One region of the Streptomyces sp. NPDC006339 genome, then DNA from elsewhere that is predicted to be linked to it. Evidence: riboswitches for the same ligand, from Rfam matches in the RefSeq annotation. Region 1 holds a riboswitch; the other holds the start of a gene.

Region 1 (5,082 bases):
GAAGTGCGTCGGTGGCCGATCGCGCCGCGCTCAGACGGCGAGCTTGACCATGTCCGCCTGCGGACCCTTCTGGCCCTGCGAGATCTCGAACTCGACCCGCTGACCCTCTTCAAGGGTGCGGTAGCCGTCCATCTGGATCGCGCTGTAGTGGACGAAAACATCCGCACCACCGTCGACCGCGATGAAGCCGTAGCCCTTCTCCGCGTTGAACCACTTGACGGTGCCCTGAGCCATGCCTAACTCCCCTATTACTGGCCCTTGCGCGGGACCGCACTTCGCGGACCCGGGTCAGACCCTGCGCCGGAACGCGTCGACCGCGGCTGAATGTATCTGCCCAACTGCCCTCTGCAACAGGGCAATCGGACGAGAATTCTGGGCACGCCGGAAAGGGGAATCAGGGAGAATCCCTGGAATTACGGGGCAAGTCGGGCCCGGCAAAGCGCGCAGAAGGTACACAAGGCACGGGCACTTTGGCTGCATCTTGTCGAGCGGCGACGCATTCTCATATGCGCCTGGCATGAGCAGCGGAGGGGACTTCCCCAACTCTACCGCGCTCAACCATGCAGAATTGCCCCTTCCGCTTCTGGCAGCGGAAGGGGCAATTCTGTAAAGCGGAAGATCTCCGGGCCGAGCCCCGACGGGGGCCGGGCTCAGCAGCCGCCGGCGACCGCCGGAATGATCGAGACGCCCGCGCCGTCCGGCGTCGCGGTCTCCAGGCCCTGCTCGAAGCGCACGTCGTCGTCGTTGACGTACACGTTGACGAAGCGGCGCAGCTTGCCCTGGTCGTCCAGGACGCGGGCGGCGATGCCGGTGTGGTTCTTCTCCAGGTCGGCGATGACCTCGGCGAGGGTGGCGCCCTCGGCGGGCACCTCGGCCCGGCCGCCCGTGTAGGTGCGGAGGATGGTGGGGATGCGGACGTTCACGGCCATGTCTACGTAACCTTTCGGCGCGCTGGGGGCGGGTCTCAGTGGGCCAGGCCGGCGTCGCGGAACGCGTCGAGGCTCGGGCGGATGGTGGCGGTCGCCTGAGAGGTGTCGGCAACGGCGTCGAGGGTCTTGAGCCCGTCACCGGTGTTGAGGACCACGGTGGTGAGCGAGGGGTCGAGGAGACCGGCCTCGACGAGCTTCCTCGTCACGCCGACGGTCACACCGCCCGCGGTCTCGGCGAAGATGCCCTCGGTGCGGGCCAGGATCTTGATCGCGTCGACGACCTGCTCGTCGTTCACGTCCTCCACGGCGCCGCCGGTGCGGCGGGCGATGTCGAGGACGTACGGGCCGTCGGCCGGGTTGCCGATCGCCAGCGACTTGGCGATGGTGTTCGGCTTCTGCGGGCGGACCACGTCGTGACCGGCCTTGAAGGCGGCGGAGACCGGGGAGCAGCCCTCGGCCTGGGCGCCGAAGATCTTGTACGGCTTGTCCTCGACCAGGCCGAGCTTGATGAGCTCCTGGAGGCCCTTGTCGATCTTGGTGAGCTGCGAGCCGGAGGCGATCGGGATGACCAACTGGTCCGGAACGACCCAGCCGAGCTGCTCGCAGATCTCGTACGCGAGCGTCTTGGAGCCCTCGCCGTAGTACGGGCGCAGGTTGACGTTCACGAAGCCCCAGCCCTCGCCGAGCGGGTCGCCGATGAGCTCCGAGCAGAAGCGGTTGACGTCGTCGTAGTTGCCCTCGATGGCGACCAGGTCGCCGCCGTAGACACCGGCCATGACGACCTTGCCCTGCTCCAGGTCGTGCGGGATGAACACGCAGGAGCGGAAGCCGGCCCGGGCGGCGGCGGCGCCGACGGCGCCGGCCAGGTTGCCGGTGGAGGAGCAGGAGAGGGTGGTGAAGCCGAAGGCGCGGGCGGCCTCCAGGGCCTGGGCGACGACCCGGTCCTTGAAGGAGTGGGTCGGGTTGCCGGAGTCGTCCTTGACGAACAGCTTCCCGGGCTCGACGCCGATCTCGCGGGCCAGGTTGTCGGCCTGGACGAGCTTGGTCCAGCCGGGGTTCAGGTTGGGCTTCTCGGCGACGTCGGCGGGGACGGGGAGGAGCGGGGCGTAGCGCCAGATGTTGGCGGGGCCGGCCTCGATGCGCTTGCGCAGGGCCTCGGGCTCACCGGTCGGCAGGTCGTAGGCGACTTCGAGCGGGCCGAAACAGAGCTCGCAGGCGAAGATCGGACCGAGCGCGAAGGTTTCGCCGCATTCGCGGCAGGAGAGCCCGGACGCGGGACCGAGGTCGACCGGGGTCCGGGGGGTGGCGGTGGTGGCAACCGTCTGTACAGCCATGGAGGCGAGGCCCTTTCTCCTCATCTTCCTCATGACGCATTTCGCCATGAGACGGATTTGGCACCTTCCCTAGCCGGGAGCCTCGCTGGAGGACGAGTAACCGACTGGAGGGTTGCCGGGGCTTCAACGGGCCGTTTCCCTCTGCCCCTCTGGATGAGCGGTATTCGATTGTGGAACGCGGTCGGCACCCCGACATGCATCGGGCATCCGCGTTGTTCAAGACTGTAACCGAAGCCTTCCGAGGTGGAGACGGTCGTCCGATCCGCGAGATGGAGATCACGTTGCTGGAAGAAGTGGAGCGCTGGCTGGCCCGGCGGTCCTGGTCGGTGGCCGACCGTCCGCTGGAGCGGATCCTCGCCGCCAAGCGGGGCACGAAGGTCAGCGTGGTGCTGCCGGCGCTGAACGAGGAGGCGACGGTCGGCGCGATCGTCTCCGTGATCCGCCGCGAGCTGATGACGGACGCGGTGCCGCTGGTGGACGAGCTGGTGGTGATCGACTCGGGCTCCACGGACCGTACGGCGGAGGTGGCCGCGGCGGCGGGGGCGCGGGTGGTGGCGCGGGACGCGATCCTGCCGCGGATACCGGCGGTGCCGGGCAAGGGCGAGGTGCTGTGGCGGTCGCTGATGGCGACGAGCGGGGACGTGGTCTGCTTCGTCGACGCCGATCTGCGGGACTTCTCGGCGGATTTCGTCTTGGGGATCGTCGGTCCGCTGCTGACCGACCCGGACGTGGACTTCGTGAAGGCGATGTACGACCGTCCGCTCGGCGACGCCCCCGGTCAGGGCGGCCGGGTGACGGAGCTGGTGGCCCGGCCGCTGCTGAATCTGCACTGGCCGCAACTGGCCGGTTTCGTCCAGCCGCTCGGCGGCGAGTACGCGGCGCGCCGCTCGCTCCTGGAGCGGCTGCCGTTCCCGGTCGGTTACGGGGTGGAGCTGGGCCTGCTGGTGGACGCGCTGCACACGGTGGGTCTGGACGCGCTCGCGCAGGTGGACGTGGGGGTGCGCAAGCACCGGCACCAGGACGGGCAGGCGCTGGGCCGGATGGCGGCGGCGATCTACCGGACGGCGCAGTTGCGGCTCTCGCGGGGCCATCTGGTGCGGCCGCGGCTGACCCAGTTCGAGCGGAGCGGGGAGGGCGGCTTCGCGCCGCGCACGTACGCGGTGGACACGGAGGAGCGGCCGCCGATGGCGGAGATCGCGGAGTACGCGCGCCGACGCGTGGCGTAACACCGGATGATGATCCTTTCTGCCTAGATTTCCGTTTCATGCGGTGGAGACACGGAATCGGAACGGGCATGCTGCTGTCGGTCCTGGGCCTCGGCGCCGGGGCGCTCCTCGTGACCGGGGCGGCCCCGGCCGCGGCGGACGCCGCCTTCGCCGCCGTGGCCCCGGCCGCGGCCCGGGAGCCGGAGAAGCAGCCGGAGTCGGGCCGCACGGCCGAGGAGCGGCTCTGGCTGCTCGGCGGCCTCGGTCTGGCGCTGGGGGCGACGGGTGTGGTGGCCGGCGCCGCCGTACGGAGTCACCGGGAGCCCACGGGCCACCGCGAGCCTGGCTCGAATCCGTACGTTTGAGCGTTTACCGGACGGGCTAGGTTCGCCATATGGCTTCAGTCCTCGTTGCATCGAACCGCGGCCCCCTCTCGTACACCCTGCGGGACGACGGAGCGCTGGACACCCGGCGGGGCGGCGGCGGGCTCGTGTCGGGCCTGAGCGCCGTCTTCTCGGAGGACGCGGCGGGAGACGGGCTGTGGGTGTGCGCGGCCCTCGGCGAGGGCGACCGCGAGGCCGTGCGGCGCGGGGTGTCCGAGCCGGGCGTGCGGATGCTCGACATCGACCCGGACGTCTACGCCGACGCGTACAACGGCATCGCGAACTCGGTGCTGTGGTTCCTCCACCACCATCTCTACGACATCCCGCGCGAGCCCGTCTTCGACGCGGCCTTCCGGCGCCGCTGGGACTCCTACCGGGCCTACAACCGCGCCTTCGCCGAGGCGCTGGCCGAGGCCGCCGACGAGGGCGCCGCGGTGCTGGTGCAGGACTACCACCTGGCGCTCGTCCCGGGGCAGCTCCGCGCGCTGCGGCCCGACCTGCGGATCGCGCACTTCACCCACACGCCGTGGGCCTCGCCCGCCTATCTGGCGATGCTGCCGGACGACATCCACCAGGAGCTGGTGGAGGGCATGCTGGGCGCGGACGAGATCGGCTTCCACACCGGGGCCTGGGCGGACGCCTTCCGCGCCGACCCTCCCGTCGCCCGCGCGGCCGGCGGCTCCCGGGTGGCGGTCCATCCGCTCGGCGTCGACGGCGACGAGCTGCGGGCCCTGGCCCACCGCCCCGAGGTCGAGGAGCGGCTCGCGGCCCTGCGCGCCGAGGTGGGCGACCGGAAGACGATCGTCCGGGTGGACCGCACGGAGCTGTCCAAGAACATCCTGCGCGGCCTGCTGGCCTACCGGGAGCTGCTCACGGAACACCCCGAGTGGCGCGGCCGCGTCGTCCACCTCGCCTCCGCCTACCCCTCCCGCCAGGACCTGGAGAGCTACCGCTCCTACACGGCCGCGGTGAGCGCGCTCGCGGAGCGGATCAACGAGGAGTTCGGCACCGCGGACTGGCAGCCCGTCCTGGTCTCCGTCCAGGACGACTTCGCCCGCTCCCTCGCCGCGTACCGGATGGCCGACGTGGCCCTCGTCAACCCGGTGCGGGACGGCATGAACCTGGTCGCCAAGGAGATCCCGGTGGTGTCCGACGAGGGCTGCGCGCTGGTGCTGTCCCGGGAGGCGGGCGCGTACGAGGAGCTGCGCGCCGACGCGCTGACGGTGAACCC
Region 2 (5,082 bases), on a different contig from region 1:
ACCCACGTCGGCTGCCCGATCTCCCTGTACGAGCAGCAGACGCACCACGTGCTCTGCCCGTGCCACCAGTCCACCTTCGATCTGTCCGACGGCGCCCGCGTCATCTTCGGCCCGGCCGGCCACGCCCTCCCGCAGTTGCGGATCGGCGTGAACGACAAGGGCTTCCTGGAGGCGCTCGGCGACTTCGACGAGCCCGTCGGCCCTGCCTTCTGGGAGCGCGGATGAGCACTGTGACCAATACGCAGAAGAAGGCCCCCGCCGGTGAGCGGGTCGCCGACTGGGCCGACGGCCGCCTGGGGATCTACACGCTGGCCAAGGCCAACATGCGGAAGATCTTCCCGGACCACTGGTCCTTCATGCTGGGCGAGGTCTGCCTCTACAGCTTCCTCATCATCATCCTGACGGGCGTCTATCTGACGATGTTCTTCCACCCGTCGATGAACGAGGTGGAGTACACCGGACCGTACGTCCCGCTCCAGGGACAGCTCATGTCCGAGGCGTTCAACTCGACCATGCACATCTCCTTCGAGGTGCGCGGTGGTCTGCTCATCCGGCAGATCCACCACTGGGCGGCGCTGATCTTCCTCGCCGGCATGTTCGTGCACATGATGCGCGTGTTCTTCACCGGCGCGTTCCGCAAGCCGCGTGAGATCAACTGGCTGTTCGGCTTCCTGCTGTTCTTCCTGGGCATGTTCACCGGCTTCACCGGTTACTCGCTCCCGGACGACCTGCTCTCCGGCACCGGTGTCCGCTTCATGCAGGGCGCGATCCTGTCCGTGCCGATCGTCGGTACGTACCTGTCGATGTTCCTGTTCGGCGGGGAGTTCCCCGGCGGCGACTTCGTCGCCCGGTTCTACTCGGCGCACGTGCTGCTGCTCCCGGGCATCATGCTCGGCCTGGTGGTCGCTCACCTGATCCTGGTGTTCGTCCACAAGCACACGCACTTCGAGGGCCCCGGCCGCACGAACAAGAACGTCGTCGGCATGCCGCTGCTGCCGGTGTACATGGCCAAGGCCGGAGGCTTCTTCTTCCTGGTCTTCGGTGTCATCGCGGTCATCTCGGCGATCGCCTCGATCAACCCGATCTGGGCGCTCGGCCCGTACCGTCCGGACCAGGTGTCGACCGGCGCCCAGCCCGACTGGTACATGGGCTTCGCCGAGGGTCTGATCCGTGTCATGCCGGGCTGGGAGATCAACATCTGGGGCCACACCCTGGTCCTGGGCGTGTTCATCCCGCTGGTGATCTTCCCGCTGGTGCTCGGCGCGATCGCGGTCTACCCGTTCATCGAGTCCTGGATCACCGGCGACAAGCGCGAGCACCACATCGCGCAGCGCCCGCGCAACGCTCCGACGCGCACCGCCTTCGGTGTCGCCTGGATCACCGCGTACATGATCATGCTCGTCGGTGGTGGCAACGACCTCTGGGCCACGCACTTCCACCTGTCGATCAACGCGATCACGTGGTTCGTCCGGATCTTCTTCTTCGTCGGCCCGGTCATCGCGTTCATCGTCACCAAGCGGATCTGCCTCGGCCTCCAGCGCCGGGACAAGGACAAGGTGCTGCACGGTCGCGAGTCCGGCATCATCAAGCGCCTGCCGCACGGTGAGTTCGTCGAGGTCCACACCCCGCTCAGCCAGGGCGAGCTGCACAAGCTCACCGCGCACGAGCAGTACGCGCCGGCCGAGCTGCCGCCGGCCGTCGACGAGAACGGTGTGGAGCGCAAGATCGGCCGCATGGAGAAGCTCCGGGTCAAGCTCAACCGGGGCTACTACGGCGCCGACAACCAGGTCGCCAAGCCCACCGTCGAGGAGTACAAGGAGATCCAGAGCGGCCACGGCCACCACTGATCCCCTTGACCTCCTGATGTAGGTCGCCACGGCGAGAGCCCCGTCCATTCGATGGACGGGGCTCTTCGCCGTACCGGGAGATCGATAGGGTGGGGACACCCGTGGAGACACGCCCGTACGACACACCAGGAGCGACCATGAGCGCTGTGAACCCCGCTGGAGGCGACACCGCGGCGGGCCGCTCCTGGCCCGTCGTCCTGGACGGTCTGCTGAGCGGCCGCGACCAGAGCGCCGAGGACACGGCCTGGGCCATGGACCGGATCCTGCGCGGCGAGGCGACGGACGCGCAGATCGCCGGCTTCGTGGTCGCCCTGCGCGCCAAGGGCGAGACCGTGGAGGAGATCACCGGTCTCGTCCGGACCATGTACGCGCACGCCAACACCATCGAGGTGCCGGGCGCCACCGTCGACATCGTCGGCACCGGCGGTGACGGCGCCAAGACCGTGAACGTCTCCACCATGTCGGCGATCGTCGTGGCCGGCACGGGCGCCAAGGTCGTCAAGCACGGCAACCGGGCCGCGTCCTCGGCCTCCGGTGCCTCCGACGTCCTGGAGAAGCTCGGCGTCAACCTGGAGCTGACCCCGCGGCGGGTGGCCGAGGTCGCCGAGGAGGCGGGGATCACCTTCTGCTTCGCGGTCAAGTTCCACCCGGCGCTCCGCCATGTGGCCATGGCCCGCAAGGAGCTCGGCATCCGCACGGTGTTCAACTTCCTGGGACCGCTGACCAATCCGGCCCGGGTCAGGGCCCAGGCCACCGGAGTCGCCGACGCCCGGATGGCGCCGATCGTCGCCGGGGTGCTCGCCGAGCGCGGCTCCTCCGCGCTGGTCTTCCGGGGCGACGACGGCCTGGACGAGCTCACCACCACCGCGACCTCGCGGGTCTGGATCGTCCGGGACGGCACCGTCCGCGAGGAGCACTTCGACCCCCGGGACGTCGGCATCGACCTGGTGCCCGTGGAGGCCCTGCGCGGCGCCGACGCCTCGTACAACGCCGACGTCGCCCGGCGGCTGCTCGCCGGCGAGACCGGTCCGGTACGGGACGCGGTGCTGCTCAACTCGGCGGCGGCGCTGACCGCCCTGGAGCCGGGGGAGGGCACCCTGGCGGAGCAGTTGCGGGCCGGCATCGAGAGGGCGGCCGAGTCCATCGACTCCGGTGCCGCCCGGCGCGCCCTGGAGCGGTGGGTCGCCATCAGCAACGCGTAGGCGGCGCGACGCGCGGCCCCGTCCGGAATGCGGACGGGGTTGCGCGTCGACGATCACCTGGCATAGCTTCTGAACCAGGTCATGAGTGACAGCCATCAAGGCCCCGGCCGGCTGTCCGGCAACCCTCCGTCCGTGGCGGGGTGCCCCGGGTGAAGACCAGGCCGTGGACAGAAAGGTCCGCGGCAAGCGCGGACCCCTGCACACTCTCGACAGTGTGTGGCCCTGGGGTCCTTGGTCCTCAAGGGAGCAGTCTCGTGAGCAAGCGAATGCGTTAGGGCCTCGAAGCCCCTTCTTCGCCATCCCCTTTTCCCTTTTTCCGTGCCTCCGCGGTCGTGTGTCCCGTCGCGTCGAGGCGCTGAATTCGCCTGCCTTGTACGGGAGTTCGCCATGTCCGTGATCACTGCTGCCACCGACCCGTCCGTCTGTGCCCCGCTGGCCGTCCTGGGCCGGGACGTCACCGTCCCGCTCGTCACCGGCGGCGAGGTCACCTACGCCGCGCTCGACTACGCGGCCAGCGCCCCGGCCCTCCAGCGCGTGTGGGACGACGTCGCCGCGTACGCCCCCTACTACGGCAGCGTCCACCGCGGCGCCGGCTACCTCTCCCAGTTGTCCACCGACCTCTTCGAGAACAGCCGCACCACCGTCGCCGCATTCCTCGACTGCCGCCCCGAGGACCAGGTCGTCTTCACCCGCTCCACCACCGACTCGCTCAACCTGCTCGCCCGGGCGCTCCCCGCCGACTGCCAGGTCTTCGTCTTCGAGACCGAGCACCACGCCTCCCTGCTGCCGTGGGGAGACGCCCGCGTGACCTACCTCGACGCGCCGCGCACCCCGGCCCAGGCCGTCGAGATCCTCGAGCGCGCGCTCGCCGAGCGCGACCCCTACGGCCCGGCCCTGGTCTGCGTGACCGGCGCGTCCAACGTCACCGGTGAGCTGTGGCCGGTGCGGGAACTGGCCGCCGCGGCGCACGCGCACGGCGCCCGGATCGTGCTCGACGCCGCCCAGCTCGCGCCCCACCACCCCGTCTCCGTACGGGACTTGGACGTCGACTGGGTCGCCTTCTCCGGTCACAAGCTGTACGCCCCGTTCGGCTCCGGCGTCCTCGCCGGCCGGGCCGACTGGCTGCGGGACGCCGAGCCGTACCTCGCGGGCGGCGGCGCCTCCCGCACGGTGGCGCGCCGCGCCGACGGTGGCGTCGACGTCGAGTGGCACACCACCGCGGCCCGCCACGAGGCCGGCTCGCCCAACGTCATCGGTGTCTACTCCATCGCCTCCGCCTGCAAGGCCCTCACCGAGGCCGGTTTCGACCGGCTCGTCGCCCGCGAGCGGTACCTCATCGCGAAGGTCCGCGAGGGCCTGGCCGACGTGCCCGAGGTGCGGGTCCTGTCGCTCTTCGGCGAGGACGCCCCCCGGGTCGGCGTCCTCTCCTTCGTCGTCGAGGGCTGGAACAGCTCCCACTTCGCCGCCGCGCTCTCCGCCGAGTACGGCATCGGCGTCCGCGACGGCCTGTTCTGCGCCCACCCGCTGGTGCGCACCCTGCTCGGCAGCGACCCGCAGGACCCGGGCGCGTGCGGCGCCCCCGAGGCGAACCCGGGGGAGAGGTCGCTCAACGCGATCCGGGTCAGCTTCGGCGCGGGCACGCCCGACGAGCACGTGGAGCGGTTCGTCGGCGCGGTGAAGGAGCTGGTCCGCGACGGCGCCCGCTGGACGTACCGCACCGAGGACGGCCGCTGCGTCCCCGACCGGGGATGACCGCTCCCTCATACGGGTGAAGCCGGCCTCCCGCGGGGGAGAGGCCGGCTTCGCCGCTGTCCGTACGGCCTCAGGACTCCAGGCCGATGGCGAAGGCCGCGTCCAGGTCGTGCTGGGAGTAGGCGCGGAAGGCGACGTGCGTGTCGGTGGCCTCGACGCCCGGGATCTTGGAGATCCGGCCGGGGATCACATCGGCCAGGTCGTCGTGGCGCGGCACCCGGACCATGGCGATCAGGTCGTAGGTCCCGGTGACCGAGAAGACCTCGCTGACGGAGTCGATC

The links. Region 1 has a riboswitch for S-adenosylmethionine ahead of thrC (threonine synthase). Riboswitches for the same ligand answer to the same signal wherever they lie in the genome.
Region 2: linked by a shared signal. The riboswitch ahead of ABZ135_RS33265 (aminotransferase class V-fold PLP-dependent enzyme) and the one ahead of thrC (threonine synthase) in region 1 are both predicted to bind S-adenosylmethionine.

Annotation. Positions count from the first base shown of each region.
Region 1 covers NZ_JBEXQW010000038.1:47,421-52,502, reverse strand. The annotation lists gene ABZ135_RS27465 (cold-shock protein) at 31-234, opposite strand; gene ABZ135_RS27460 (MoaD/ThiS family protein) at 651-929, opposite strand; gene thrC (threonine synthase) at 965-2,287, opposite strand; SAM riboswitch class I at 2,281-2,423, opposite strand; gene ABZ135_RS27450 (glucosyl-3-phosphoglycerate synthase) at 2,545-3,489, shown strand; gene ABZ135_RS27445 (hypothetical protein) at 3,528-3,833, shown strand; gene ABZ135_RS27440 (trehalose-6-phosphate synthase) at 3,863-5,082, shown strand, end outside.
Region 2 covers NZ_JBEXQW010000058.1:34,725-39,806, forward strand. The annotation lists gene ABZ135_RS33250 (Rieske 2Fe-2S domain-containing protein) at 1-225, shown strand, start outside; gene ABZ135_RS33255 (cytochrome bc complex cytochrome b subunit) at 222-1,847, shown strand; gene trpD (anthranilate phosphoribosyltransferase) at 1,985-3,049, shown strand; SAM riboswitch class IV at 3,127-3,244, shown strand; gene ABZ135_RS33265 (aminotransferase class V-fold PLP-dependent enzyme) at 3,437-4,801, shown strand; gene ABZ135_RS33270 (Lrp/AsnC ligand binding domain-containing protein) at 4,872-5,082, opposite strand, start outside.